DNA from 3 places in the Bacillus sp. FDAARGOS_235 genome. Region 3 is predicted to be linked to each of the others. Evidence: riboswitches for the same ligand, from Rfam matches in the RefSeq annotation. Region 3 holds a riboswitch; each other region holds the start of a gene.

Region 1 (10,468 bases), 2.3 Mb from region 3:
GTCTATTCAAAACATATCCTTTCTCGGTGCAGGCTCTATTGCCGAAGCGATTATTGGTGGATTGTTACACGCAAATGTAGTTAAAGGAGAACAAATTACCGTAAGTAATCGTTCTAACGAGACAAGGTTACAAGAGCTACATACAAAATATGGTGTCAAAGGTACGCATAACAAAAAAGAACTACTTGCTAATACAAATATTCTTTTTCTAGCAATGAAACCAAAGGATGTTGCAGAAGCGCTTACCCCTCTTAAAGAATATATAAATAAGGATTTGCTTATTATTTCGCTATTAGCAGGTGTTTCTACTCACTCGATTAGAAACCTACTTCAAAAAAACGTTCCGATCATTCGTGCAATGCCAAATACATCTGCCGCTATTTTAAAATCAGCTACCGCTATTTCGCCTTCAGAACATACAACAGCGGAACATATTCAAACTGCAAAATCTTTATTTGAAACGGTCGGTCTCGTCTCTGTTGTAGAGGAAGAAGATATGCATGCTGTCACTGCATTGTCTGGAAGTGGACCAGCTTATATTTATTACGTAGTAGAGGCGATGGAAGACGCCGCAAAAAAAATTGGTTTAAAAGAAGATGTTGCAAAATCGCTTATTCTTCAGACGATGATTGGTGCTGCTGAAATGCTAAAAGCAAGCGAAAAACACCCTTCTGTTTTGCGAAAGGAAATTACATCTCCTGGCGGAACTACCGAAGCAGGCATTGAAGTATTACAGGAAAATAAATTTCAACAAGCACTCGTTTCTTGTATTACACAGGCAACGAAACGATCACATGATCTTGGAAAAACATTAGAACAACTCACAAAAGAAAAATAAAAATGGAGCTCAATCTTACTTGAGCTCCATTTTTTATCATCATATACTTTTAGTTATTACTCTTTCCAAAAATCTCTTCTTGTAGACGACGACCTGTCGGTGTTGCTGCAAGCCCGCCTTCAGCTGTTTCACGAAGTGCTACTGGCATCGTTTGTCCGATTCTAAACATTGCCTCAATCACTTCATCACATGGAATTGTACTCGTTACACCAGCTAATGATAAATCCGCTGAAATCATCGCATTTGAAGCACCCGCTGCATTACGCTTTACACAAGGTACTTCTACAAGTCCTGCAACAGGATCGCACACTAAACCAAGCATATTCTTTAATGAAATTGCCATCGCTGTAGCTGCTTGATCTGGTGTTCCACCAGCCATCTCAACTGCTGCTGCCGCTGCCATTCCACTTGCTGAACCAACTTCTGCTTGGCATCCTCCTGCCGCACCAGAAATACAAGCATTATTCGCAACTACCATACCGAAAGCTCCTGCTGTAAATAAAAATTCAATCATTTCTTCACGTGTAGGTTGTAATTTTTCTTTCAGTGCAAACAGTACACCTGGCACTGTTCCAGCAGAACCTGCTGTTGGTGTTGCACAAATAATCCCCATCGCCGCGTTTACTTCATTTGTTGCAACAGCTTTACTCACTGCGTCCAAAATCGTATCTCCAGATAAGCCTTTTCCGCTCTTCATATACGCTTGAACTTTTACAGCATCACCGCCAGTTAAACCAGTTGGTGATTTCACGCCGCGAATACCACGTTCTACTGCTTGTTCCATCACGACTAAGTTCTTTTCCATACCAGCAATTACTTCTTCACGTGAAATATGTCTTGTTTCCATTTCACATTGAATCATAATTTCTGCGATTTTTACATTTTGTTCTTTAGCTTGCGCCACTAGTTCCGCTGCGTTCCGAAACATGGTGTGTCCCCCCTGCAATTAATCCATAATAGTTACTTGACAAATATTTTGTTGCCCTTTTATTTCTTCAATCACTTCATCTGCTAACAATTCATCTGTTTCAATGACCATAAGCGCTCTTCTTCCTTTTTCTTTACGAGAAACGCTCATTGTACTAATGTTAATCTCGTGTTTCGCAAGAATGGAAGCTACAGCTGCGATAGCACCAAAGCGATCGTTATTTACAATAAGTAGTGCTGGACTCGTGCCTGTTAATTGAAGATCGAATCCGTTTAATTCTACAACTTCAATTTTACCGCCACCAATTGAGCAAGCAACAACTTCAATTTCCTCTTCACCTTTATACAGACGAATTTTCGCTGTATTTGGATGCGGAGCATTTGCATCTTCTTCAATGAATTCCACTTCAATCCCGCGTTCTTTTGCAATATCTAACGCACTTGGAATACGTAAATCATCTGTTTCAAATCCAAGTATTCCACCGATTAGCGCTACATCCGTACCGTGACCACGGTATGTTTTTGCAAATGAACCATATAATGAAATGCTAACTCTCTCTGGCTCATGACGAAACAGCTGACGAGCAACTTGCCCCATTCTTGCCGCGCCTGCTGTATGTGAACTTGATGGACCAATCATAACCGGACCAATAATATCAAACACTGAGCGGTACTTCATCATAACTCCCCCTAAACCTCTATGAAAAAAATTTATTCTACTATTTTATTAAGCTGCCACATTTGTTGCTGTTCCAGTTCTACCACGAATTTGTTCCGCTGTACGAATTGGATAGTTTTTGAATAAAATGAACCAATATCCTGAAATAATACCAGATACCATAATACATAAGAAATATAGCATTACTTTCATTTAAAACGATATAAGATAACCAGCAATAAATCCTGGTAGCAATCCAAAGTTTAACACAGAAGCCATTGCAAGCATAGCATAAACAGGTGATATAACCATTGTTAATACAACTAAATTTGCACCCGCTACTCAACCTAGACTACCTGCTGATGTTCTGAACTCTTTTAAAGAGTGGTATACCAATTAAATCCCCACCAACTTATTATTAAAAAAGCTTCTACTAAACCACTTGCAACAGCTACACTAGCTAATCATACCGTTTAGCTAAAAAGTAAAAAAGACTTAGTACAAATAATGATATCTTTCCTATTATAATCTCCATATTACTCTCTCATGTTTTAGTCAACTTCACTTGTTACGACAATGACTAATATGCATGTGACTTATAATAAATTGTAATCTGCCCTCATTATAGCTTGTTTTTTATAAAACGCTTACTTTTGTTGAATTTTAAAAGTTCTGAATAAAAGTCCCTTTCTGCTATTTGTATTACTTGTATGTCATCTGACTTATATAACAGTTTTTCTAAATAATCATTATTACGTATTTTTATCCTATATATTCAAACCATTCTAAGTTTCTGTATCATCCAAGTTTAAGTATAAAATAATAACAGTTTTATTTTTAAAATTTTTTAGACATAAAAAAATGGTAACCTAATGTTACCATTTTTTCAAAAATCATTATTTTTCTACTGGAAATGATTTTAAATCTGTCGCTATTTCTGTATTAGGAAATAACTCTCGTGCCTCTTTCAATAATTCCTTATATGTATCTCCTTGATAACGAGAACTAATGTGAGTTAATATTAATCGTTTCGCATTTGCATGAAGTGCAATGCTCGCAGCTTGCTTAGATGTGGAATGAAAATAATCATGCGCTTGTTGTTCATCGTCTGCCGCAAAAGTTGCTTCATGAACAAGTACATCAGCATTTTGTGCTAGCTCTCTACTCGCTTCGCAATATCGTGTATCACCTAAAATGGTAATAATTCTTCCCTTTTGAGGCGGACCGATAAAATCTTTTCCATTTAGTATCGTACCATTCTCTAATTCAACTACTTCTCCATCTTTTAAACGCTTAAAGATTGGCCCTGGTTTCACTCCCATTTCGAGCAATTTATCGACTAAAAGAACACCTTGTATATCTTTCTCTACAATACGATATCCAAAACATTCAATGCCATGTGACAATTTTTTCGTTTCTACATAAAACTCATTATCTTCAAACACAGTACCTTCTTCTGTTATCTCAACGATTTCAAGTGGATATTTCACATGTGTCGTACTTACTGATAATGCCACTTCAATAAATTGTTTAATTCCTTTTGGTCCGTACACTGTTAATTTTGTTGTTCCACCTTGAAACGAACGGCTACCCAATAAACCCGGCAATCCAAAAATATGATCGCCATGTAAATGCGTAATAAATATTTTCTCAATGCGGCGTGGACGTACAGACGTATGTAGTATTTGATGTTGCGTCGCCTCGCCACAGTCAAATAACCAAGTCTGTCCTCGTTCTTCTAACAACTGCAAAGCAATTGCTGAAACATTCCTTCCTTTTGAAGGAACACCTGCACCAGTTCCTAAAAATACAAATTCCACTTTCTTTCCTCCAGCTCTTTATATAATCTATCTTTCATCTTACGGAATGTTATTTCAAATGGCAAATTGAATTTACATAACCAATCATCTAGACAACTATATAACACGAACGTTATACTCAAAAAATTTAGCTATCGTTCGTGTTTTGTGGTAAAATGATTGTACTACATTTTAAGGGAGCGTTTTATTATGAAAGAAGTATTTCGTTTACAAACTGATTTTTCATCTTCATTTGATCGCTGGGTAAGTTCTTTCGTGTCTGATCACCCAGCACAATTAGAATGGACGACTTTAAAAGAATTAATCCATGAATATACAACATCACATACAAATGAGACATTACCAACATATATTTCTTCAGCTTTAACATATTACGCACAACGCGTTTCAACAACAAATAACTCAGAAATTGTTATTTTTGAAAATCCTACAATCTCATAATCTATTATAAAAAGCACTGTAATGAGTGCTTTTTATTTATATTCATTATTTTTTATTTTTCCAACTTATTCTCAAAAAATACAACTTATTTCATACTATATACCCTTCATAAATCTATTTGATTTTTCAAAAAAACAGATTAAAAAGATATTGACACTACGATTTTACAGTGCTAACATTCAACATGTAATTGAATATGGTCTCTGTTAGGTGAGGCTCCTGTATAGAGAAACGCTGCTGCCCAAAAATGTCGAGAGACGCCAATGGGTCAACAGGAAAGGTCGGAATGAAGGCCTTTTTTAACGTAGCTGGTTTCAGTACCTATGCTATACAGTGCTAAAACTCAACGAGGGAGAGGTGCATGTATTTTGTCATACACAAAAACTGTTTTTAGCTATGTTTACTAACAGGCTTTCGTGTGGACGTTTTTTAACTGTGAATTCAGACCTTTACTCGTTGTGAGTAAAGGTCTTTTTTATGTCTTTATGCACCTGACTATGAAACAAACATAGCATATTCAGAAACTATTAAATTGGACGGAGGTGAGGAACAGTGGCAAGTGATGATTCGGCCCAGATACCCATATGTTTTACGTTAATATTTCATCATGTAGGTAGGAAAGAAGCTGTTCCTCCTAATTTTAAATAGTCGAGTAACAGTTTGTTTCCTCCTTCATGCCAGAGGAGGAACTACCGATGTTTAATTTTCAAAGACAAGAAACAAAGCATGCTTACGATCAAGATAGCATGCAAACAAATAACAAAGTATTAGTGGAAGTTGCAACACAAGATATAAACTCTGCATTAAAACTTCTAGAAACTACAGAAAATGGACTCTCTAAACAAGAAGCGTCCCGTAGACTTTCTTTATATGGTCCGAACGAAATTGCTCATAATAAAACATTGCCGTGGTACATTCAATTTCTGCTGGCATTTAAAAATCCATTTATTTTTGTTTTATTAGCTCTTGGAGCGCTCTCTTTTTTCACAGATGACATGCAAGGAACAATTGTCGTATCTGTAATGGTACTTCTAAGTTCAGCGATTCGCTTTTTACAAGAATTCCGCTCTCAAAAAGCCGCGGATAAATTAAAGGCGATGGTTCGAACAACCGCGAGCGTCTTTAGAATAGATGGATTTGTACACGAAACAAAAAACGTAACGAATTTAAATCGAAATTATACAATAGAAATTCCAATTGAAGAACTTGTACCTGGCGATATTATTTCACTTTCAGCCGGTGACATCGTTCCAGCTGATGTGCGTATTTTATCGGCTAAAGATTTATTTGTTAATCAGTCTTCATTAACCGGGGAAGCACTTCCTGTAGAAAAATACGAAAACTGCTACCATACAGAAAACAAGCATATCTTACCAAAAAATATGAAAAAAAATTTCAATCCACTCGATATGGAAAACCTTTGCTTTATGGGTACGAATATTGTAAGTGGTAGCGCAAAAGCTGTTGTCGTTTCAACAAGTACCGATACGTATTTCGGCTCTTTAGCGAATAAAGTAATCGGGAAGCGCGCAGAAACAAGCTTTGATAAAGGTGTAAACAAAGTAAGCTGGCTCTTAATTACATTCATGCTTATTATGGCGCCCATTGTCCTTCTCATTAATGGATTCACAAAAGGTGATTGGCAAGAAGCTTTCTTCTTCGCTATCGCTATTGCAGTTGGTCTTACACCTGAAATGTTACCAATGATTGTAACTGCTAATTTAGCTAAAGGTGCTGTGAACATGTCTAAGCAAAAAGTTATTGTAAAACAGCTAAATTCTATTCAAAACTTAGGCGCGATGAACATTCTTTGTACAGATAAAACTGGGACATTGACAGAGGATAAAGTTGTTCTTGTTAGACATTTAGATCCTACTGGTAATCCATGCAATCGTGTATTACAGTTTGCATATTTAAATAGCTTCTATCAAACTGGATTGAAAAATTTAATAGATAAAGCTGTTATTGAGCATACAGAAGAAAAACAAATGTTCGACCCTTCAACGTTTCAAAAACTAGATGAAATTCCATTTGATTTTGCCCGCCGTCGCATGTCCGTCATCGTCAAAGACATCTCAGGTGAACATACAATGGTTTGTAAAGGTGCCGTGGAAGAAATTTTATCCATTTGTAACTACACTGAATCAAACGGAAAGATTGTTCAACTTACCGAGGAAATGCGCTCAAATGTCAAACAACTAAGTGAGACATTGAATGGCGAAGGTATGCGTGTAATTGCTGTAGCTTATAAAAAAAATAGAAAAATAAATGATAAAGAGTACGCGGTAAAAGATGAAACTAATATGATTCTCGCTGGATATATTGGCTTTTTAGATCCACCGAAACCATCTGCATCTGTTGCTATTCAAGCATTACAGAAACATGGTGTACAAGTAAAAATTTTAACTGGTGATAATGAAATTGTTACAAAAAAAGTTTGTAAAGAAGTTGGATTGGATATTGGTGAGCCTATCCTTGGCTACGAGATCGATTCTTTACCAGATAAAGCATTAGCAAAACTAGCCGAAGAAACAACAGTGTTCGCAAAAATAAATCCAATGCAAAAATCTCGCATTATTCGTGCCTTACAAGGGAACGGTCATACAGTAGGTTATATGGGGGATGGTATTAACGATGCCGTAGCATTACGTGATGCTGACGTTGGAATATCTGTTGATACTGCAACTGATATCGCAAAAGAGTCTTCCGATATTATTCTACTTGAAAAAAGTTTAACTATATTAGAAGCGGGTATTTTAGAAGGACGCACTACGTTCGGAAATATTTTAAAATATATTAAAATGACGGCTAGCTCTAACTTTGGAAATGTATTTAGTGTGTTAGTGGCCAGTGCTTTCATTCCCTTTTTACCGATGCTTGCCATTCACCTTTTAATTCAAAACTTGCTTTACGATATTTCACAGCTGTCTATTCCATGGGACAAAATGGATAAAGAATTTTTAGAAAAACCGAGAAAATGGGATACTGCAAACTTACGGAACTTCATTATTTGTATCGGCCCAATTAGTTCCATATTTGATATTATCACATACGTAGTCATGTGGAATGTCTTCGGTGCAAATACACCTAGCGAACAATCATTATTCCAATCTGGTTGGTTTGTCGTTGGACTGCTCACACAAACTTTAATCGTTCACATGATAAGAACACAGAAGATTCCATTCATTCAAAGTACTGCATCAGCACCGGTACTGTTATTAACCGCTTGTATTATGGCAATCGGAATTTATATTCCATTCTCACCACTTGGTGCGGCTGTTGGTTTACAAGCATTACCACTTAGCTATTTCCCTTGGCTAGTAGGAATACTATTAGGCTATGCTTTCTTAACACAATTCCTGAAAAAAGTTTATATTAAAAAGTTTCATAGCTGGTTATAAAGTGAAACTTTAATCAGTGGGGGTCTTACTGCCCGCAAATAGCGGGATAAAAACGAGAATGAGTGGTACTCCCCACTCATTCTTAAAAACATCACACGTACTTATATGTATGGAGGTGACCATGATGGTATGGTATGACATTGTATTAAGATTATTTATCGCAATTATTATAGGTGCTTGCATCGGAATGGAAAGGCAATGGAGACACCGGATGGCCGGTTTACGGACAAATGCTCTCGTATCACTTGGTGCCTGTATATTTGTTTTATTATCCGTCATGCTTGATCATGATGCTAGCCCCTCACGTATTGCTGCTCAAGTTGTTAGTGGGATTGGCTTTTTAGGAGGCGGTGTGATTATCCGTGACGGTTTTAGTATTAGAGGATTAAATACTGCGGCTACTTTATGGTGTGCTGCTGCTGTCGGTACTCTTACAGGCGCTGGTTTTCTCCTTGCAGCTATATTAGGTGCAGCCGGCGTTTTACTAGCAAATATACTACTTCGCCCGATCGCTCTCTTTATGAATAAAAAATCAAAAGAAGAATCACCTGAACAAACAAACTACTTCCTTTCTCTTACTTGTTCCGAAGAAAATGAAGCACATATTCGTTTTTTACTCATGCACATGGTAAGTACAGAAGGTCTCGGTTTAAAAGAGTTATATAGTGAAGATGTAGATTCTAAGCAAAAAGTCTGTATACAGGCTACATTACATTGCAAGACAAATGCGGCTATCTTAATTGAAAAAATAGTAAGTAGAATGTTATTAGAATCTGGCGTTACTGCTGCTGGGTGGAGGACTTCTTTAGATTTAGAAGCAAGTTAAATATGAAAGGTGTCATGCTATTTACTACTTCATGACACCTTCTACATAAACTTATTTTCTAACTTTTGTTGAAACGACTTCTCTTGCTTACGTAGTAGTTGACTACCTCGTTGTAAAAGCGGTGTTCCATACTTATCATTAATTTGATCAATGACAGCAAGTAGTGGTTCTTTTTTCGCATCCTCTTCAAATGAAAACAAATCTAATTGTTTCACCGATTCTGTCTTCCACTCTATTTCAGTAGCTGTAACACCTAATAAACGAACGGAATCACCGTCCCAATGTTGCTTCCATAAACGGGATGCTGCTTGAAAAATATCGCGTTCTTCCCAAATTGCATTTTTCAATTGCTTACTCCGTGTTACCGTTCGCCTATCATGGTATTTAATCATAATTTGAATATTATAGCTGACAAGAGTTCGCTTTTGTAATCTTTTACTCACTGATTTTGATAAACGTTCTAACATATCAAGTAACTCTTTCTCTTCATCCATATCCTTTGAAAAGGTCGTCGAATTACCGACACTTTTATGCTGTCCCATTTGACTCGGATCAACTTCTCTATCATCCATACCTTTTGCACGCCTTTGTAAATCAACACCGTGCTTTCCAATTTTAGCGCGAATGATATGCTCGTCTCCCTTTGCCAATTGTTCAATTGTCTGTATATGAATATCATTTAATTTTTCAGCTGTTTTCTCACCAATTCCATGCATGGCTCCAACTGGAAGTGGCCAAATCAATTCTGGAATATCACGTTTTCGAAGTACAGTAATACCAAGTGGCTTTTTCATATCTGAAGCGGTCTTTGCTAGAAAAAGATTTGGAGCAATTCCAATACTACACGGAAGCTGTAACTCTGTTAACAACGCTTGTTGAATCATCTTTGCTATTTCAAGAGGCGAACCGAGTGCATAGCAATCTGTAATATCTAAATATCCTTCATCTATAGAGACTGGTTGTATCTTTTCTGTAAAACGGGAAAGGATTTGAAACATTTGAAATGAAGCTTCACGATATAATGTAAAATTTGGATGCCTTACAACTAATTGTGGGCATAACCTTTTCGCTTCCCAAAGAGGCATCGTCGTACGTATTCCATATTCTCTCGCCTCATAACTACACGTTATAATAATTCCTTTTCTCTCTTTTTCATTTCCAGCAACCGCTAATGGCTTTCCTTGTAATGATGAATCATGAGCAATTTCAACAGATGCGAAAAAACAATTCATATCCACATGTAAAATAACACGGCCATTTTTCGGATACATTTCTCGCATAGTACTCCCCCCTCAAAAGAACATTTGTTCCTTCATTATACCAAATTCATGTACAATATAATAATTACTTATTCTTTTTATCCTTATTTTTGCTATACTTAATACGAAATATGGATATTATTGTAAAATGAGTGACTTATTATGAAATCTAATAGTAAACTTAACTCTACCTTTCTCATTATTATATTAATCCTCTTAATTAATTACTTACTACTCCCCATTTTTAATATTAATACAGCTGGACTCCTCCCTCGTTTACTAAGTATCGTAACAACTT
Region 2 (10,468 bases), 270 kb from region 3:
AACTGTGAAACAGATTTTCCAAATAGCTTATAGTATCTATCACTCATTCTTTTACAATAGTTATAAGCGAATCTTGCAGCGCCAGCATGGTTTCTAAGCACTTTTTCTTGTTCAGGCGTTGGAATTAGTCTGACTTTCTTCGCCAATATCATCAGAAGCCTATTCCTTTACTGTGCGATTATTCGGACACTCATCTTTTAGATAATGAAAGATGGATTCCTCTGAATAGTAGCGTGTTCCACCAGCATTCTCGTAAGACTACTCGGATGCAAACCTGTTAATTCTGATACTTGACTAACTCGTAAAAATTTCATTATTATTCTTATCTCATTGAACCTACAATAGTACGTATGTTCGATATATTCAATGAGGTTTGATAGATTTAATTAAATTTATCTCGTTCAACTAAGGGCGCAATTCCTTAGCCAGTTCTCTTATGAACTTCTCATGTTTTCACATGAGCGCAGACTATATGTTTATCTCTTTAGGGATAGAGGATTTTTCCAGCACCATAGGCTTGTGATGTACTCTCGTCAGTTATACGAGATAGTCGTTGAACGTTCATCTTATCACTTTTGACTTAGATGATTCGAGGCGGAAGACCCATTGTTCTAATGTTTAGGATTTAACCTTGCATCATCTGATTGATTTTTTCTGCTTTCGCGACATTCACGCTCGCTATTTCTAGCCACGTTGTAGTTCAATCAGCTTTAGGGATTGCCCGCAGTTAACCCTCACTACTAGCCAATCACTTGACTAGCAGGGCTTACTGATATATTTAATTAACATTGGTTATAATCGGTTAAATAAATCGTAACAGTTAGTTACCCTCTTCTTCCTTTTTCTTCTACTTTATCATGCCATCCTATATAATAGGAATAGAATTTAAAAAGGGGAGTGCGAAGGTGACAAAAACGAAATGGCTAGTAGGTGGTGTCGTAACGTCTTTAATGACTGGCACTTTATTTGGTTGCGCACAAGATCTTCCCCCAAAACCGAATGATAATAGTTGTTCTGATTGGGATTGGGATGATGAACTTGGGGTATGGCAGTGTGATGATAGTAGTTCAGGTTATCGTGGGCATTATTTCTATGGTGGGCGATACTATCAAAATAAATCCACTTTTAAAAATTCATCGGCGTTTAAATCGTATCAATCGTCTGCTGAATTTAAAGGTGGAATTGGAAGCGGTTCAAAGGGAGGATTTGGAGGCTAAAATATGTCGCAATACATAAGGGATCGAAAAGAATTTTATTTAAAATATCCGAATTTTTGGTCGGATTTATATGAATGTGAATATAGTTTGTTTCATGTTTTTTCTATAACAAATCAGACTTTGGAACAATTACACTTAGCGACTGAACGAATGGGTAAAATATTTTTTAAGACTGCTAGACTTTTGCGAAATTTAAGTGACGAACAGCTTCTTGAGCTTGGTTTTCCTCCTGCGAGCTTATCATTCATTAGAATGATAGGATTATTTCCTGAATCTGTTATTTCACGATTTGATTTCGTTATAACGGTTGATAACCAAATTAAAATGCTTGAGTTTAATAGTGATACACCAACTTTTATTATGGAATGCTTTCAAATGAATGGAAAAGTTTGTGAAAACCTAGGTTATGATGATCCAAACTCGGATCAAGAACGATTACTATCTTCTGGTGTTACGAAAGCTGTAATGGAAGCGACAAAGGGATTAGACAATCCAAATGTTGTTTTTACAGCACATCATGAACATATTGAGGATTGGAATACGACTATGTATTTAAGTCAGTTATGCCATGTTGAAAATAAAGTAGTGCCAATGTCAGAACTTAGAATTACGAAAGATGCTCTAGTTGATAAAGATGGGGCGAAGATTGATGTTTTATATCGCCAAACGTATCCGATAGAAGATTTAATTGAGGATCAAGATCCTGAAACAGGAGATTTGGTAGGTGTGGAACTGCTGCAACTTGTAAAAGACGGAAATCTCTTTATTATAAATCCTTTGTCTGCCTTTTTACTTCAGCCAAAATCAATTCAGTGTCTTATTTGGGGATTAGCAGAAGAAGGGGCTTTTTATACAAATGAGGAACAACAGTGGGTTAAAGAATATATGCTACCTACATATTTAGAACCAGATTTATTTTTAGGAAAAGGTTCTTTCGTTCAAAAACCTTCGTTTGGTAGGGAAGGTGACACAATTACAATTCGCGATAAAGACACGAATATTATGATTCGAAATGCACATGAAACATATAAAACGTCATTGCCGATATTTCAAAAGTATATAGAGCTTCCAGTTGTATGTTTGGAAACTGAAAAAGGAGTGGAGAAACTATCGTATGTGTTTGGGGCGTTTTTAATCGCTGGAAAAGCGAGCAGTATCGGTATACGTGCTGGGGAAAAGATTACAGGAAATGAATCTTATTATTTACCAGTAGGTATTAAGAAGGGGGAAAATAAATGATTAATTTTTTACTATATTTAGCAGTATCACTCGCACTTTTATGTATAGGTTTGTTCCTTATGGAAGTGACAACGAAAGTGAAAGAATTTAAGTTAATGGCTCAGGGTAACAAAGCGGTCAGTTATGTACTTGGAGGAAGGGTACTCGGGCTAGCTATCGTTTTATATTCAACGGCCGCTAATTCCATTTCACTTTTGGATATGGTTTCGTGGGGAGCGGTTGGTATTTTGGCCCAAATTATTGTTTATTATTTAGCTGAGTGGCTTACACCACGCTTTAATATAAATAAAAGCCTTGAAGAAGATAATCAAGCAGTCGGCCTGTTTCTTATGTTTTTATCACTTTCAATTGGTATTGTAATTGCTGGTTGTGTAACTTACTAAAAACTTACGTTTTATACGTAAGTTTTTTTCGTTCGCTAACTTGTACTATATATGAGAAAATAGGCTAACAACAGAGAGGGCTTTTCTGTAATAAGGAAAAGTTTCCATACAAAGTGTTGACATCTATTTTAAATAAGAGTAACATTTTCTATGTAATTAAAATAAGTCTCTGTTAGGTGAGGCTCCTGTATAGAGAAATGCTACTGCCCAAAAATGTCGAGAGACGCCAATGGGTCAACAGGAATGATCGAATTAAGGTTTTTCTTAACGTAGCTGGTAATGAACCTATGCTATACAGTGCTAAAACTCGGCGAGGGAGAGGTCCGTAGATTTCTAATTATATTAGGAATCGTTTATTTGTGTATGCAATGACCTTTGCTCTCTTATGAGTAAGGGTCTTTTTTGTTACCAATCTATGAGTCATTTCATAATATAAACTATAAAAATAAACGAGGAGGTGAGGAGCATGTCAAATTCTGACTCGGTTCCGTTACCCATATACTTCAAATCAAAAATATATGATGTAGGCAGGAAACGACTTGTTCCTCCCTCTATATTTATCATAATGTAGCGTTTATATACATAATTAAGCGCTAGACACTTTCACGGTAAAGTGGATAAATTGAGAAACAAAGCGTTTCTTCCTATGTTGTAAAGGAGGAGACGATAATATGTTATATGTAAACAAAACTGTGGGTAACACGTCATATAAACAAAGTAAAAAATCAATGAAAGAACAAACAATGCTTCAAAAAAATAAAGATTTATTAATTGAAATTGCAACAAGAGATGTAAAATCTGTATTTGCGTATTTTAAAACAACAAGAGACGGATTATCTATGAAAGAGGCGCAAAAACGTATTCAAGTATACGGTCGAAATGAATTGACTTCAAAAAGAGCGCGTATTGCAGAAGTAATAATGAAGTTAAGTGGAATGATTCCAGGTTTTTCAAAACAACATGTGCGTGATCAATTGCAATGTGAAACAATTACTGTGTCTAGAGTAGAATGTGCTAGTAGTACAGGGCTAAATAACGAACTGAAAATGATGAAGTTACCAGTACAAGAACTTGTACCAGGAGATATGATTTTTCTTTCAGAAGGTGATATAGTACCGGCAGATGTACGTATCATTTATGCAAATGATTTATTGGTAAATGAATCTGTGTTGACAGGGAACGATGCAAATGTTGAGAAATTTGAAAGTTGCTACCACCTTGAACGTAAAAGATTTATTCCATTAAAACGGATGAAAGACTATAATCCACTTGAACTTGAAAATGTATGTTTTAAAGGTACTAATATTATTGGTGGAAATGCAAAGGCTGTAGTTGTTTCAACAGGTAAAAATACGTATTCAGGAATACTTCATACTTGTTGCAGTAGAACGTCTTAATGTGTTAATGATGCTAAATATATAAAAACAATGTATAATAGACAAAGTTGAAAAAACGTAGAATGGTAATCTATTTATATAACCTTACGTGATAACGTGAGGTTATTATTTTTTGTTAGTAGGAGAGGAATTATGAAAAAAGTATTATTAGTTGATGGTATGGCACTATTATTTCGTGCTTTTTACGCAACAAGTGTCTACGGACAATTTATGAAACGACAAGATGGTACCCCGACGAACGGGATTCATGGTTATATGAAGCATTTATTAACAGCAACACAAGCAATCGAACCAACGCACATTGTAACGTGCTGGGATATGGGAAGTACGACATTTAGAACGGAATCTTTCTCGAATTATAAAGCAAATCGTGCAGCACCGCCAGAAGAATTAATTCCGCAATTTGATTTAGTGCAAGAAATGACTGCGAAATTATCTATGCCTGTAATAGGCATGAAAGGTTATGAAGCGGATGATTGTATTGGTACGCTTGCAAAACAATATTGCAATGAAGCAGAAGTTTATGTTTTGACAGGTGATACAGATTTACTTCAACTTGTTGATACGAATGTTACAGTTATGCTTCTTCGTAAAGGAATTGGAAATTACGAGTATTACACACCGGAAAAAATCATGGAAGAGAAAGGTGTAGAACCTTGGCAAATTGTCCATGCGAAAGCTTTCATGGGAGATACGAGTGATAACTATCCAGGCGTAAAAGGTATTGGTGAAAAAACAGCGTATAAGCTTATTCAAGAATACGGCACAGTATCGGCAGTACTAGAAAATATAGCATCATTAACGAAAGCGCAGCGTACAAAAATTGAAAGTGATTTAGAGAATTTAAATATCTCTTTACAATTAGCGCAAATTCATTGTGAAGTTCCAATTTCATGTTCGTTAGAAGAAGGGTTACACACAATGGACGAAGAAAAACTACGCTTTGTATGTAACGAAATGAATTGGGGAAGACCTGAAATGTTAATAAACATGTTATAAATACTAGAAAGACCGATTTAGAATGAATCGGTCTTTCTTTTTTTGTTCACAAAGTTGTCAGAAAATAAACGGAATTTTCATGTGAAGTTCAAATGGATTTCACAACAATCAATTATTATAAGTCTACACAGATAAATCCTTATCCCGCATTAACGGGCGGTGGGACTTCTATATCAATATTATCGCTGAATAAAGAGTGATGATGGAAGAGTAACTCCCTGTAAAGGCCCGATTGATGTAGGCTAATAATTAGTGAGGGTACATCCTTTCATTGATTAAAGTTTCAAGTTATCTTTTATATAAACCATCCCCCAAGGAGGAAAATAAACATGCGAAAAAAAGTGAGAAAATCCTTTAAACAATTATTAATAGAAAATAAACAATCCCTACTAACTAATAAAGAGAATATGAAAGAAATTGAAGAACGGATTGAGAAACGACATGTAGCATATAGTGCTGCTAGCAATTGATAATTTTGTTTATGAAAAAAGCTTGTAGTTTGGATATTATCCGAACTACAAGCTTTTTCTTTTTTGATTAACGCCACCAAATCCAAGTCCAAAAGTAATTTCGTATATTTCGAGGAGTAATGCGTATGAAACGTTCACCGTCAAAGAAACAATTAAAATTTGGTAGTGTGTCATCTGGATTTTCTGGAATAAAGGTGACGATGTTTTCGTTACTTGTAACGGTTACTGTAATTGGTGGATCGGTAGGCGAGATTTGAAGTTGTAAAGAAACGTTTGCTGTGTTTTTAAATTCATTATGAATAGGTGGACTTATCACTTGTACTGTGAATAACACGATAATTGTTTCGTTCGGTTCCAAATTAGTAGCGACTAGGAAACCGATATTCGGGTTCGCTAATGGCGAGCGTTCCCCATTAATGAAGACAGTGCCGTTTATAAATTGTAAACCTGCTGGAATGGTGTCTTGTAACGAGATATTTGAAAGTGAAATCTCGGAAGTGTTCGTAATACGCACCGTGTAATCAAAATATTGATTTAAATAAGCTGAGCTGACGGAAGCATTTTTCGTGACTGTTGCAGTTGCAAATTGAACTGGTATACGAACAATATTTGAATTAACAATGAAAGTAATAATTGGATCCTGTGGTGTCAATTGAAAAGCAGCGGTAACTATTGCAGAATTTATAATTGTACTGTTTGAAGGAATAGAAGTTACGAGAACTTGAAATGTTATAGTTGCTACTGTATCTGCAGATAAAGAACCAATATTAATACCAGTGTCTGGACGAACATTTGGAACTGGAGTACCGTTAATTGTTACACTGTTTTCTATAAATGTTGTACCAGCTGGAATACTGTCTATAACAGAAGTACTGATTGTCGGGATTGGGGAGTGATTAAATACCGCTAATGTGAATGTAATGATATCTCCTATAACGGCGATAGATTTGTCTGCTGTTTTTTCAATGCGAACCATCGGATCAATGACTGTCGTTGTAACGGTATTTGTTTGTTTTGTAATTGTAATAGGTGGTTTTGTTGGATCGATGATAACGGTATAGGAAACAGAAGCATTATTATTAATTGTAGATTGAAGAGTAGAAGAAGATATTGTCACTTGGAACGTAATAATAACAGATTCATTAGGAGCAAGATTACCTAATGTAATACCATTTTCAGGATTCTCATTAGGCTGATTGATTCCGTTAATCGTAACACTACCAACAACAAAAGTCGTATCTATTGGTAAGGTGTCTCTGACAAGAAGGTCTTCAATCGTTACATTACCGCTATTCGTAATCGTAATTGTATACGTTAAAGTTTGACCAGGTAAGGCATTTGTTACACCAACAGATTTTATGGCAATGACATTATCATTTTGGACAGTAGTGGTGACGGTATTTGTTGTAGTCGTATTTGTAACAGGGATGTTATTTGGGTTGACTATATAGTTAAAAGTAGTAATTGCGTTGTTGTGTAGTTCGTTTGGTGTTGGAATAGAAGTTACAGTTACTTGGAAGGAAGCGATAGCATTTCCACCTACCATTATAGTGCCAATTGGTATGCCGCTTACTGGATTCACTCCTGGAAGAGTTTCTCCGTTTACAATGACGCTATTTTCAATAAACGTAGTACCTTGAGGAATAATATCTTGAATAACTACATCATTTGCTGCAACATTACCAGTTTGATTTAGGGTAATCGTATACGTTAACGTATCACCGACCGTTGCAAATGCAAGGTCAACAGCTTTATTACTATTTAAATTCGCGTGATGAATTTCTGTTACGGCAGCTGATGAAATAATAGTTTCGGTAATAGGTGGTTGATCTGGTACTGTGTATTCATATTGAATTGTACTCGTGTTAGAGATTGGGTTTGTTTGCGGAATGGAAGTAACCCGTACTTGGAATAGAATAGTTGCTGTCGTATTAGGCGGAATGCTATCAATTTGTATACCGTTAAGTGGGTTGTCATTTGGACGAGCGTTGCCATTCACAATAACACTATTCTCTATAAAGCTCGTATTTGCTGGAATGATATCTGTAACGATAATGTTTTCCACTTGTATATTTCCGTTATTTATGATGGAAATTGTATAAGGAATGATAGTTTGTAGGTCAGCATATTGGATAGGTGTTGTTTTTGTCGCAATTACATTAGCAGAAATAACTTCAGTGAAGGTAATGTTACTATTCGATATTTGTTCTTCCCCGTTTATCGTATAACGAGAAGTTGATTGATTTTGAACATGGCCGCTAGCTGGAAGAGCTACGACTGTAACAGAAAATGTGACTGGGATAGAAATGTTAGGAGCAATCGTTCCTACGAGTATACCGGTACTTGGATTGGCGTTAAGCTGTGGAATGTTATTTACTAAAACGCTACCGTCTATAAAGGTTGTTCCATCAGGAATGTTGTCTGTAAATACAACAGCAGTAGCATCCGTATTTCCTGTATTCGTTAAAGTTGTTGTATAAGTTAAAATGCCACCAATCGTTACAGAAGTCAAATCAACAGTTTTAAGTGAAACGATATCAGCATCATTAATTTGAACGAAAGTAGTGTTGGAAATAGTAGATTTTTGAATTGGTGCAAAGTCAGGGTTGAAAATAAAGTCGTAGACGATGTTTGCAGTATTAGGTGTTGGATTTACAGCTGGTAAATTCGTAACGGAAACTTGGAATGTTATTGTAGCCATTTGACCTGATGCGATATTAGGAATGGAAAAGCCGATATTCGGGTCTGCTGCAGGAAGTACAGTATTGTTAACTATGACACTTTCTGGAATAAATACTGTTCCATCCTCTATAGTATCTGTAAAAAAGATGGAGTTAGTTGTAGTGGATCCGTTATTTTGAATGAGTACTGTATATTCAATGGTTTCATCAATATTAGCTAATACTGTATTAGCGGATTTTGTAGCGATAAGAATAGCATCAATAAATTGTATATTTGTAGTATTGGAGGAGGTCGTTTCTGAAATTGGTGGTAAGCTTGGGTCTGGTTGATACTCATAGTGGATGACGGCGATATTATTAATGTTATTTTGAGAAGGTGTAGAGACTACATTTACCTGGAATGTAACGATAATCGTATTATTTGGAAGGATAATATTAAGGGTGATTCCAGTAATTGGATTTTCATTAGGCCTTGATATGCCATCTACAAGGATGCTATTTGGAACGAATGTGGTGCCAGCTGCAATCGCGTCAATTAGGAGAGTATTTGTAATAGGTACTGTACCAGCGTTTGTAACTGCGACTGTATATGTGATGATTTGACCGATGCGTGTAATGGATCTATTGGCGGATTTAATTGCACGAACATTAGCCGTCCGCACTTCCGTGTTTACTGCATTTGATAACGATCTACGCTGAATAATTGGAGAACTAGGGTCAATTTGGTATTCATATGAAGTGTCTGAAATGTTAATGACTGTATTGTTCTCTGGTATATTTGTAAGTTGTACTTGGAATGAAATAGTGACTGTTTCATTTGGTTGTATCGTGCCAAGAATTACTCCGTTTTCAGGATTTGCTCCAGGCTGAATCACATTATTTATTGATAAGCTATCTTCGACGAATATAGTACCTTCTGGAATGTTATCAATGAACACGGTATTGTTAGCTGGAACGGTTCCTATGTTTTGTAGTGTATTTGTGTAGGTAATAGTTTGCCCAATTGCTACGAAAGTTACATCCGCGCTTTTGACAGAAATAATATTTGCATTTTGAAGTGATGTTGTAACAACGTTAGAATTTGCAGAGCGATTCACCGGTGGAGCTGTAGGAATACTTACATATTGGTAAGTTGCTGAAGATTGATTTACAATTTCAGTTTCAGTAGGTGGATTATTTGTTTGCACTTGAAATAGTATCGTTTTGGAACTGTTTGCTGGAATTGTTCCAATCGGTATTCCGTTTTCTGGATTTACACCTGGCTGCAGGACACCGTTAATTGTGACACTATCGGGAACGAATGTAGTCCCAGCTGGAATAGAATCTGTGAAAATAATATTTATTGCATCAACATTACCGATGTTTTTCACTTCAGAAATATAAAGTATAGTTCCACCAATATCTACAGTTGTTGGATTGGATGTTTTTGTAATTGTCAATTGTGCTTGCACGAAATTTGTAATGACGATATTACTTGTAGATGTTTCAGTAATAGGCGGTTGCCCTGGATCTGGTTGAATTGTATACGTTGTATTGGATTGATTTGTAATTGATTCTTGCGAGAATGAATCGTTAATAAGAATTTGGAACGAAATAAGGTGAGTAGCGTTTGCTGCTAGGTTAGGCAAAGTAACACCTACATTTGGATTTGCACCAAGTATAGCTGTTCCGTTAAGTGTAAAACTATTTTCTACGAATGTAGTCCCTTGGAGGATAGTATCCGAAAATATGAGATTAGTAGTTGGAATATTTCCGGTATTTTCTAGTGTTATCGTATAAGTCAAAATATCACCTGTGGTTGCTTGTTGTGCATTGACTGCTTTTAAAGAAAGAACAGTCGCGTCCGAAATTTGTGTGAAAGCTGGATTAGACGTAATTGTTCGAGAGATGATAGGAGCGGTCGGATCAGAGATAAAAGTATAGTCAATACGGGCTGTATTAGAAATTGGATTCACGCTTGGAATGGATTGGACGATAACTTGGAATGTGACGGTGACGATTTCTGACGGCGCGATGGAGTTTAATGGTATTCCTACGTTTGGATCGGCACCTGGAACTGAGATGTTATTAATGGTCACGCTA
Region 3 (10,468 bases):
AATTATCCACAATATAAAGATTTATTTTCTAAAGGATTATATGATGCAGATTATAATGCAGAGTTTAACGATGGTGGTACAGGAATAGGTGGCGTTTTTAAAGGCGGATGGAAATCTCATTTTTATGATCCTGATACTAAAGAAAATTATAGAGGAGAAACAAATCCAACGGCTCTTACACAAGGTAAGAAATACTTTTATGAATCTGGAGAACATTTACGAAATAAGGACTATGAAAAAGCTTTCTATTACTTAGGAGTAGCCACGCACTACTTTACAGATGCTACTCAACCTATGCATGCAGCAAATTTTACCGCAATTGATACGAGAGCTATAAAATATCATAGCTACTTTGAAAATTATGTTACAACCATTCAAAATCAATTTGCAGTCAATACTGGAGGGAATTATAACAATTCTCTATCTACACCTGAAGAATGGATTGATTATGTAGCTCGAGTAGCTAAACCTGAAATCCAAAATATTACTAATGATAAAACATTTAAGTATTATAATAGTGGTAAGGCACAATTGTGGCAAGAAATGGTTACCCCAGCTGTGCAGCGGAGCTTAGGAGAAGCTCAGCGTAATACAGCAGGTTTCTTAAATCTTTGGTTTAAAACTTTTACTAAAAATGTGAAAGCTCCAAGTATAGAGACTGCATTAATCTATGATATTGAAGGAAATGTCATAGAAGCAGGGAAAAACTATTATATCGTACCAAGTGAATCTCCTTATCAAGGTCTAACTTTTGAATGGTATTTAGCAAATCGTTACGATTATGTCACACTTGCAAATAAAGAAAACAATGCTTTATTTGGTACACCTATAGAGTTTGAATTCTACAAAGAAAATGATGCAAAGCTACACCACGGAGAGAGTATATACCTTCGCATGAAGCACTCAAATTACGACCAATTCCAATATTTAAATTGGTCCAATTATTCTAGTTGGATTCACCTTGCTCAAAAATCTGATAGTTTAGCTGATTTTAAAATTAAAATTAACCTGGATAATCCTACAGAATATAATATTTTTACAGATGACTATCCATTAAATTATGAGAATATAAATGCAAAGAAAAATTGGATTGTACTAGGTGAAAAAAAACAAAAACCTAGCTCATGGAAGTTTATCCCTGTCAGATAACCTAAAAAGAAAAACACTCGTCCTTAATCAGAACGGGTGTTTTTCTTTTTAGAAATTATAACCCAGAAATTTAATGTTAAAATTTTATCGTTTTCCGAAAGAAGACTTCTTCCTCAAAAATGAGAAGGTGTGAAATACCAATTTTAGATAATCAAAAATTAGAACATATAAATGAAATAGTTTGTTTTGTAATTGCTGAAAATAAGCAAGTATACAGTTCATATCAAATACAAAGGATGTTCCAATCGTATAACTTGTTTGGGGATTTATTTCATGATTTTACATTTGTAACCATCCACGTTTTTTGAGCTCTTTATACAAATTACTCACGTGGCACCCCATTTCCTTTGCAATATCTGGATAATTTACTCCTTGATTATATAAAATTATTGCTTGTTTGCACTTTTCATCCCATGTTTCTTCTATCGATTTTACTTTTGTCGATCTCTTTCTAAATTCTTTTTTACCCAGCGTAATAAGTTTTTTTCCTATGTCGCATTGTTCAATACAATACTGTTCTACATCCGTTTGATATTTACAATTTTTACAATATTCATCCTGCAAACGTATTATTTTTACTTTTTTCGCGACCGCTCTCATATCGTATTCACTCCGATTTGATTTATATATATCATAATTTTACGAGCGTACTCTTGCAATTTACGTTAATCTCACAATTAATTCCAGTAAAAGCTCTACCAATAGTCTTATTCCCTGTCCTTTCTTAGCAAAATTTCCTGTTGGCAAATATCATTCCACTTTAATTTCCTAAAGGGTAATTTTATTTAGAATTGTTAACTTGGAACTGATAAATATCCAAAAATGAATGCATTAATAATTCTGTATTCCTAGAAGAATGATAGTAGCCATCACTATCTTTGAAATGGAATAAATTACTAGTGCAATAACTAAATGAAAGGAAAATAAATCCAAACAACAGGTTTTATTTGCTTTTGTAGGCATTCTAACAATAGGAGGTGTTTCGTCTGTTACAGGTTGCCCGCCAATCTGTAGTAAAGCTTTACTTAAATGTTTTCTCTTGAAAACTGTATTTTAAATGTACTCTATACGTAAATTGATTCATTTTTTGCATCCGTATTCTTTGCTTCGTGTATCTTTTGCCTTGTCTTTAATGCTTTATATTTTCAATGATTGCTTTTTCTTTTGATTTAATAATTTCTATCTGATATATATTACTATTAATTTCCTAATATTTTTATGCTTATCTATATAATAAAAAGAATTTTAAGAATTGAGACCAGCCAATTATATATATATTTTCTCAGCCATTATGAATGCTTCATCCCTTGCCACGGATTTTTACAATGTTATATTTTTTTTACTGTGTTTATTTTATTGTTTAGCAATAATTCTAATGAAAAAACAACAGATTGATTTACGGAATCAGTCTGTCCAAAACGAGAAAGAATTCATCCATTAAAAATAGAATCTTATATTGATAATTATATATTATGATTATCAAACTTAATTTTATTGAAAATTGAAATATTAAGTAGTATTCCTATTGCTATTAAATTAACCATTAAAGAACTTCCACCAAAACTTACAAATGGAAATGGGGTACCCGTAAGAGGAAGTATTCCCGTAATACCGCCTAAATTAACAACAGATTGCATACCAATCATACAGCCTATACCAATTGCTATAAAACTTCCAAAGGGATCTTCACATAGCTGTGCAATTTTTAGTGAGCGAAGAACTATAGCTAATACTCCGGTCATTATAATGAATACACCAATAAATCCTAATTCTTCAGAAACGATTGCCATTATAAAATCAGTATGTGGTTCTGGGAGATAACCAGTTTTTTGAATGCTATTTCCGAATCCACGTCCAATAATTCCTCCTGAGCCAATGGCAATAAAAGAATTTACAAGCTGATATCCATTCCCTTGTGCATCAACAAAGGGATTGAGAATCGTAGTAATACGTGTCTTTTGAACTTCTGACAAACTAAATTGAATCAAAAAATATAAAATAGGTAACCAAAAAATAGAACCGAGTATAGTTCTTTTAATTAATAGATTTATATTTATTCCCGAGCAAAGAAATATGCTACAACCTATACCTAATATTAAAAGAGCAGATCCTAAGTTTGGCTGTTTATAGATTAGGAAAAAAATTGTAGCTAAAAAAAATAAAAGTTTTCCGCCCCCAAACCAAGTTTGTTTAACTGGTCCTTGTCGCAATGCAAAAAAACGGGCTGTTACAAGTATTGTTCCTAATTTAAGAAATTCAGCTGGCTGTATTCCAAAGATCCAAGATTGAGCATTATTTACGACCTTTCCTTTCCATAAAACCATAATTAACAAAAAAATTCCCCCAATCATAATACAGGTTGAGACTATTCGTTTTTTCCATATTTCATATGGGAGAATAGCACAAACTATTAGCCCAATTGTTCCTAAAAATAGCTTTGTTAATTGAGAATCGACAAAGTGCCTACTGTTATAGCCGTAATGTTGAACAGCTACAATGGAGCTCGCGCTATACATCATGATAATACCTAAAGTACATGTTATGAATAGAGGGAGGAGCAATAGATAATCGAGTTTTAATATTTTTTTCATTTTTATATCCTCCTGATTTACATTAACACTTAATATTACATTTGCTAATGAATAGAATCTTGTTCTCACCAATTAATAAATAGTATTTTTGTTTTGAGAGATCCTATCGCTTACACCCTGTTTTCTTACGTAAAAATCCCCCTAGTTACATACTAGGGGGATTTCAAAATGGCATGACTAAATAAAGCTTTTCTCCCCCTAGTAGAGCTTTGGCACTATACAACGTAAAGTAATGGAAATTCATTACTTAGCTATCTTAAGAAGAGCCTTAATCCGACAATTCCTGTTCTACCCATTGGCGTCTTTCGACATTTTTGGGCAATAGCCTGTGTTTGTATAGGAGCCTCACCTAACAGGTTTAGCAATATAAATTTTATGTGTTAGTTTCGTGTAGCCAGCATAAATACTTTTTTTTTGCTTGTCAAGTAAACGTATTGCTAACTTTATATTCTTTATTGCTTTATAAATCTTTGAGAAATGATTTGAGAAATTGTATTTAATTGTCTCATATAGATACATATTTGCGATTTGGAATGTATAATTTGATTAAGTAGTTTAACCATATAAATTTGATAAACAGTAAAGAAGATTTTAATCATAAAATAAGATTTTTTGAAGAATGTTCTTTTGAAGTACGGTATGATTAATGATGCAACTTCTGCTATAAAGTTACAAATTAATTATAAACAATAAGTTTCTTATACGAAATTTCATATGTTTTATAACTTTTTTTCGAACTAATTGTATTTAAATTTTATATCTTTTAAGCAGAATTTCAAATTTGTAATAGAATCTAATTACATTTCTCTAAAAAAGAATTTTTTATGAATCAAATCGAAAGTTAGTTGACAAATATTAAATTCTGGTTTAAATTTTGAAGTAATTCAATAATCTTTGTTAGGTGAGGCTCCTGTATAGAGAAACGCTGCTGCCCAAAAATGTCGAGAGACGCCAATGGGTCAACAGGAACGGTCGGATTAAGGCCCTTTTTAATGTAGCTGGTTATAAAAACCTATGCTATACAGTGCTAAAACTCAACGAGGGAGTGGTATACGATTTGATAGAAAGACACCTCTGGGATTTTTGCAGAGCTGTCTTAATAATCATTTATTTGTATTGTAAAAAAACCTTTACTCCTTTTTGAGTAAGGTTTTTTTTGTTTAATGTTATTTATTTTTATCTTGTCTATATTCAAAAAGGAGGTAGTTCTAAATAATAAATTGATTGCAATGTAACTATTAATGCTCTAATCAAAATTTAGACAGGTAAAATAATACAAAACCACTCATGAAACTCTAGAGTCTCCCTTAGCAATATGAGGAGGAGTTAACATGAAGAAATTATTAAATGAATTACTTGTAACCCAAAATGATTTGGATGCAGATAAAGTTTTACGTCATCCGTCGTATGATGTTGCGCAAGAAATAAAACGGTTTTCAATTGAAGATCAAGTCATATTACTAGATAAGATTCCTGTATTAAAAAGCTCAAAAATTCTTCAACATTTGAGTATAGAAGAAAAATATAATATCTTAATTCACTTATCTGAAAACAAAGCTAAAAAATTACTAAATTTACAACCGATTGATGAAACAGTAGATCTACTTCTAGCGGTTCATCCGGAAAAACAAGCTCAATTAATGGCGTATCTAAATAAAATTACAAAACATAATGTAAAAAAGTTAATGGCTTTCAAACCTGAAACGGCAGGAAGTCTTGTCACAAGTGATTATGTTGCAGTTAGAGGGAATTGGTCAGTAAAAATGACATTGAAGTACATTAGGGAACATTCTGAAAATGTAGAATCAATTTCTTATATTTATGTTCTTGATAGTCATGGTTATCTTAAGGGAATCGTTTCCATACATGAATTATTACTAGCAGCAGATGAAGAGATATTATCTAATATCATGATTCGAGAGGTGATTTCAGTACCTGCTGAGGTTGATCAGCAAGAAGTTGTAAAAAAGCTACTGAATTATAATTTAGCAGCAATACCCGTAACAACAGCAAATAATGAAATGATTGGTATTATAACATTTGATGACGTAATGAATGTTATGGAAGCAGAGGCTACAGAAGATATCCAAAAGTTAGGTGGAAGTGAACCATTAAATCAATCTTACTTTGAATCTAGTATTTGGAGCATTTTCTTTAAACGCCTACCATGGTTATTGCTTCTTTTTGTTGCTGAGGCATATACAGGTACAGTACTAAAGTATTTTGAAGACGAAATTGAAACAGTAGTTGCCCTTGCTTTCTTTGTTCCATTATTAGTAGGTACTGGAGGGAATACAGGAACACAGGTTGTAGCAACAATTACTCGTGCAATCGGTATTGGAGAGGTGAAATTTAAAGACATTTTCCGTGTAATGAAAAAGGAATTTGCAATTGGTATGCTTCTCGGACTTGCACTTGGGGTAGCTGGGCTCATTCGTGCTTATATGTTAGGGGTTGGAACAGAAGTTGCACAAGTTGTAGCAATCACTTTATTATTTATTGTTATTTGGGCTTCGCTTGTCGCAGCTGTTTTACCTTTAATTTTGAGAAAATTTAAATTAGATCCTGCAGTCGTTTCTGGTCCATTTATTACAACATTTGTTGACGGAACAGGATTAGTAATATATTTCTTGGTTGCAAAAACGTTATTAAATTTGTAAATATACACTGAAATAAATACGAAATGTAGAATAAGTATTTTGCCTTGCTTGCTAAGACATAGTGGGGAACTCGGGAATAAGGAGAACAAACACTTTTGTCTTTAGGTAAATAATATTTTAAAGGATTCATTGAATGTAATTAATGCCGGAGGATAAAACTATGAAACATCTAAGAAAAATCTTCAAACGAATTTTGCTCCTTCTTTCTATTTTCATGCTTATTGGCATAGGAATATTATTTGGTACTAACTATGGCCGAGATTTTCGTGTAACAATTGCTGGGAGTATACTAACTTCTCAGCATCCACAATATGCGAAATATACATTCCTATCCCAAAAGGAACTAGATAAATTACAAGATAGAATTAATCATCCAAAATGGTTAAATAGTGATGAGAATATTTATAAAAAAATAGCAGGAAAAAGATTAGAAGAATTAAAAAATCAGCCATTAAAAATTGACGTAGAAACGATTAAAAGTAACAAAGATAGTCGCTTTCTTTTCGAAGGAAAATTAGTCACTATTAGTAACCCTTTCAATGTTAAACTTGTTAGCCATCAAGGAACACAGGGCGATAAAAGAGGAGAAAAAATTAGCGTAATGGCAAAACGTAATCATGCACTTGTTGCTGTGAATGCAAGTGGATTTGCCGATGAAACAGGAAGGGGTGGAGGAAATATTGCAACTGGAATAGTAATAGAAAATGGGAAAGCAATTGATACAAATATAGATAAAAATACCCCTACAATTATTACGGGCTTAACAAAGTTTGGACAAATGATAACAGGGAATTATTCTACCCAACAACTTTTGGATAAACAAGTTGTTTCAGCAGCAGGATTTATGCCACAGTTAATTGTTAATGGAGAAAAAATGATTACAGAAGGAGACGGTGGTTGGGGCTCTGCTCCCCGAAGTATTATGGCGCAAAAAGAAGATGGCACAATAATGTTTCTAGTGATTGACGGTAGGCAGACACATAGCATAGGAGCTACGTTAAAAGAGTGTCAAGATATTCTATATGAAAAAGGAGCAATAAATGCAATGGCTATGGATGGAGGTTCTTCTGCTACGCTATATTTAGGAGGAAAGGTTATAAATTCACCTTCTACATTATCCCATGAAGATCGTTATTTACCGAATGCTTGGATAGTAACAGCAAACCAAAAACAAGAAATAAGGGTGACAATAGATGGGGAAAAAATAGATACTAAAAAATCAGATGAATTTGATGCAAATATTTCAACTGATTTATAAATTCTTAAATAAATGAAGGTTTAATTAAAGTTTAAAAACTAACATACAAAGAGTGTAATAAAATTGAAAGTTTTATCATTTAACATTCATTAAAGAAAAGCGTATAGAGATACTCAATCATATGGAAAATCTCCAAGAAGTTAAAAGAAGGATAAATAATGTATACAGCTTACACTCATATTCAATTATATGCTTTTAATCTTATAGTATTTGCTACAGCTATGTGAAATGGACAACCTGTAAAAATAATTGTTGTGATCAGATGAGTAAAGATTAATGTGCAGAGTGAATTAGAAATCATACCTGAAGACATTTCATCAAACATCAAAGCAACACATTAGTCGCTTTGATGTTTGTAATGATAAAAGGGTGATAAAAAACATAAACAATAGGTGTATCAAGCAAAGGGATAATACACCTTAAAACTACATTGTTAAACAACATGCGTCATCGTGTAGTATATCTTATTTATTTTTAATTATTTTAGGTTCAATATTACATCTTATAAATCGTTTTTTCTATGATTTCCTAATTTCCAACTCTCGTCTTTTTATTCAATCATAATTACTATTTTAAGGATGTTAAAGTAACTCCAATACTAAACGTAAAAGGAATAATAAAAGGCATATGGCATTTTGTGTCACTCTTTTTTACACTTCATAACAAATAAGGATAAAAGAACAAAGTAAGTTATGCTTTTAACCTTTACTGATAGGAGAAAATGTTTGTATAGACCCACATACTTATTATTTGGTAATGTATGAAAGAAATTAAAATGATGAGATATAGACTTATAACTAAACAATTGAATTAAACAATAATATTTTGAAACAAGAGTAAAGTTAAGGTGGGGATAACTATGAATGCTAACCAAAAAACGTCCTTATTGGCAGCATGGATTAGTGTAATTAGCAATATATTTCTGACTCTCATCAAAATTATAGTCGGTTTACTTTTCAAAAGTCAGGTATTATTAGTCGATGGGATTCATAATGCTGCCGATGTTGTAGCATCCGTAGCCTCATTGGGATCAATGAAAATTTCAAACCAGCCAGCTGATGAAGATCATCCTTATGGACATGGTAAAGCAGAAGTTATATCATCAGGAATTGTAGCTGTAATTTTAATTTTAGTGGCTTTATTTATGGTTTATGAATCAATAAAGTCATTATTTGAACCAGCGACAGAACCCCATATAATTGCTTTTATAGCAGCGATTATTTCATTAATATGGAAGCAAATTTTATATGTATACACAATACGAATTGGTCGAAAAACAAGAAGCAACGGGCTTATAGCAACTGCTTATGATCATCTTGCTGATGTTTATGCCTCAATTGCAGCTGTAATTGGAATAGGTATTGCTTTGATAAACAATACCTATTCCATTCCATATGCAGCTTATGGGGATCCTTTAGCTGGTATTATCGTTTCCTTTTTCGTAATAAAGTTAGCGATTAGTATGGGGAAAGAAGCAATATATATATTAATGGAAGGTGGTATTCCTACCGAGAAATGTAGTGAATATAAGAGAGTAATTCAGGCCCATCCTTTTGTAAAAAGAATTGATAGAATGCGCGCACGTGATCATGGTCACTATGTATTAATTGATATTAGAATTAGTGTTCCGGCACATTTAAGCATCCAGCAAGGACATGATATTTGTAGGGATATAAAAACTACTATTATTAATCAGAACCCAGAAATATATGAAGTACTAATTCATTTAAACCCATGGTATGAGGAGAAGTAGGTTTAGTGAATTATAGATAGATATAAGTAAGTAGTTAAACCGTCCTTTTTAGATATTGGAGAATTGGTCGACTTGTATAATGTCCATAATTAAAAAACATTTATAGTTATGAGTACAATACATCTCAACTACATTATTTATAGAAGAAAAAACGTCCTATTAAAATATAGGACGTTTTTATCTATGATTTACTAATTTCCCAACCTTCGCATGTTTTCTCTAATTCAATTACAATTACCTTTTTAGAATCTTTTTTATACAAAGCATCAACAAAATCTGAAAGATAAATATCATTGAGGGGAATGAATTAATATATGAGGGTTCATTTTCAATATTTAGCTCTCAAATGAAGCAACTTTAGTATTCACTCAAAAGTCCATTGTCTATGAAACAACTAAATTTTTAAACGGCTTTAATAGACATCTACCATTTACATAGACGGATGTCTATTGTATTTTTGGCGGCAAGATTAAATAGCTTTTTTGTTACTTTACAATAAAGTATACTTAATATTAGTAATTCATGTAATTAGGAGTGGTTTCTATATTTAGAGAAAATACAAAAAGGATACTTCTGTCATTAGTAACAAATCCAATACTAATAATTGTATACGGGATTTTTTGTTATGAGTTGGCCTTATACTGTCAGTACGGAAGAATGAATTATAATATTTACATTTTGTTATTATGTATAGTACTTTTTATATCCATAACTACATTTACTACAATGCGGGTGATAAAAAATAGAGAATATGAATCTAAAAAATTAACTAATTCAATAGCATGGAGATCCATTTCTATTATCATTATTGTTGCAATTACATCATTTTATGGGATGCAGATTTATAAAAGTGCAATAAATTACAATGGCAAATTGGCATGGTTTGTAGAAAAGTTAAAACATGAAAGGTCAGTTAAACTTAAACATAATAATATATATAAATCTGGAGTAGAAGGTATTTTTGAAGATATAAATAAAAAATATCCTTTGCCAAAGAAATTGTATATGGCAACTGATTTTGATCTTACATTTCATTCAGATGGAACAATTACAGCGT

What was found. A riboswitch is a leader RNA that binds a small molecule or an ion and turns the genes downstream of it on or off. The one in region 3 is predicted to bind magnesium.
Region 1: another riboswitch for magnesium. It lies ahead of mgtA (magnesium-translocating P-type ATPase); the one in region 3 lies ahead of mgtE (magnesium transporter).
Region 2: another riboswitch for magnesium. It lies ahead of A6J74_RS08870 (P-type ATPase actuator domain-containing protein); the one in region 3 lies ahead of mgtE (magnesium transporter).

Annotation. Positions count from the first base shown of each region.
Region 1 is NZ_CP020437.2:4,162,256-4,172,723, reverse strand. Features, by position in the region: gene proI (pyrroline-5-carboxylate reductase ProI) at 1-838, shown strand, start outside; gene sdaAA (L-serine ammonia-lyase, iron-sulfur-dependent, subunit alpha) at 888-1,766, opposite strand; gene sdaAB (L-serine ammonia-lyase, iron-sulfur-dependent subunit beta) at 1,785-2,444, opposite strand; gene A6J74_RS30510 (hypothetical protein) at 2,493-2,627, opposite strand; gene rnz (ribonuclease Z) at 3,320-4,243, opposite strand; gene A6J74_RS23810 (DUF3932 family protein) at 4,433-4,684, shown strand; M-box (ykoK) riboswitch at 4,880-5,047, shown strand; gene mgtA (magnesium-translocating P-type ATPase) at 5,380-8,085, shown strand; gene A6J74_RS23800 (MgtC/SapB family protein) at 8,210-8,911, shown strand; gene A6J74_RS23795 (DNA polymerase IV) at 8,953-10,191, opposite strand; gene A6J74_RS23790 (hypothetical protein) at 10,333-10,468, shown strand, end outside.
Region 2 is NZ_CP020437.2:1,414,555-1,425,022, reverse strand. Features, by position in the region: partial or broken gene A6J74_RS30390 (RNA-guided endonuclease InsQ/TnpB family protein) at 1-152, opposite strand, end outside; gene A6J74_RS08885 (hypothetical protein) at 906-1,217, shown strand; gene A6J74_RS08880 (glutathionylspermidine synthase family protein) at 1,221-2,456, shown strand; gene A6J74_RS08875 (DUF350 domain-containing protein) at 2,453-2,839, shown strand; M-box (ykoK) riboswitch at 3,001-3,166, shown strand; gene A6J74_RS08870 (P-type ATPase actuator domain-containing protein) at 3,511-4,236, shown strand; gene A6J74_RS08865 (5'-3' exonuclease) at 4,369-5,235, shown strand; gene A6J74_RS08860 (FbpB family small basic protein) at 5,565-5,705, shown strand; gene A6J74_RS08855 (DUF7507 domain-containing protein) at 5,773-10,468, opposite strand, start outside.
Region 3 is NZ_CP020437.2:1,140,542-1,151,009, reverse strand. Features, by position in the region: gene A6J74_RS07495 (zinc dependent phospholipase C family protein) at 1-1,149, shown strand, start outside; gene A6J74_RS07485 (helix-turn-helix domain-containing protein) at 1,429-1,749, opposite strand; gene A6J74_RS07480 (FtsW/RodA/SpoVE family cell cycle protein) at 2,613-3,740, opposite strand; M-box (ykoK) riboswitch at 3,928-4,104, opposite strand; M-box (ykoK) riboswitch at 4,627-4,794, shown strand; gene mgtE (magnesium transporter) at 5,072-6,400, shown strand; gene A6J74_RS07470 (phosphodiester glycosidase family protein) at 6,561-7,658, shown strand; gene A6J74_RS07465 (cation diffusion facilitator family transporter) at 8,518-9,411, shown strand; partial or broken gene A6J74_RS30650 (DUF4878 domain-containing protein) at 9,593-9,682, opposite strand; gene A6J74_RS07455 (WD40/YVTN/BNR-like repeat-containing protein) at 9,946-10,468, shown strand, end outside.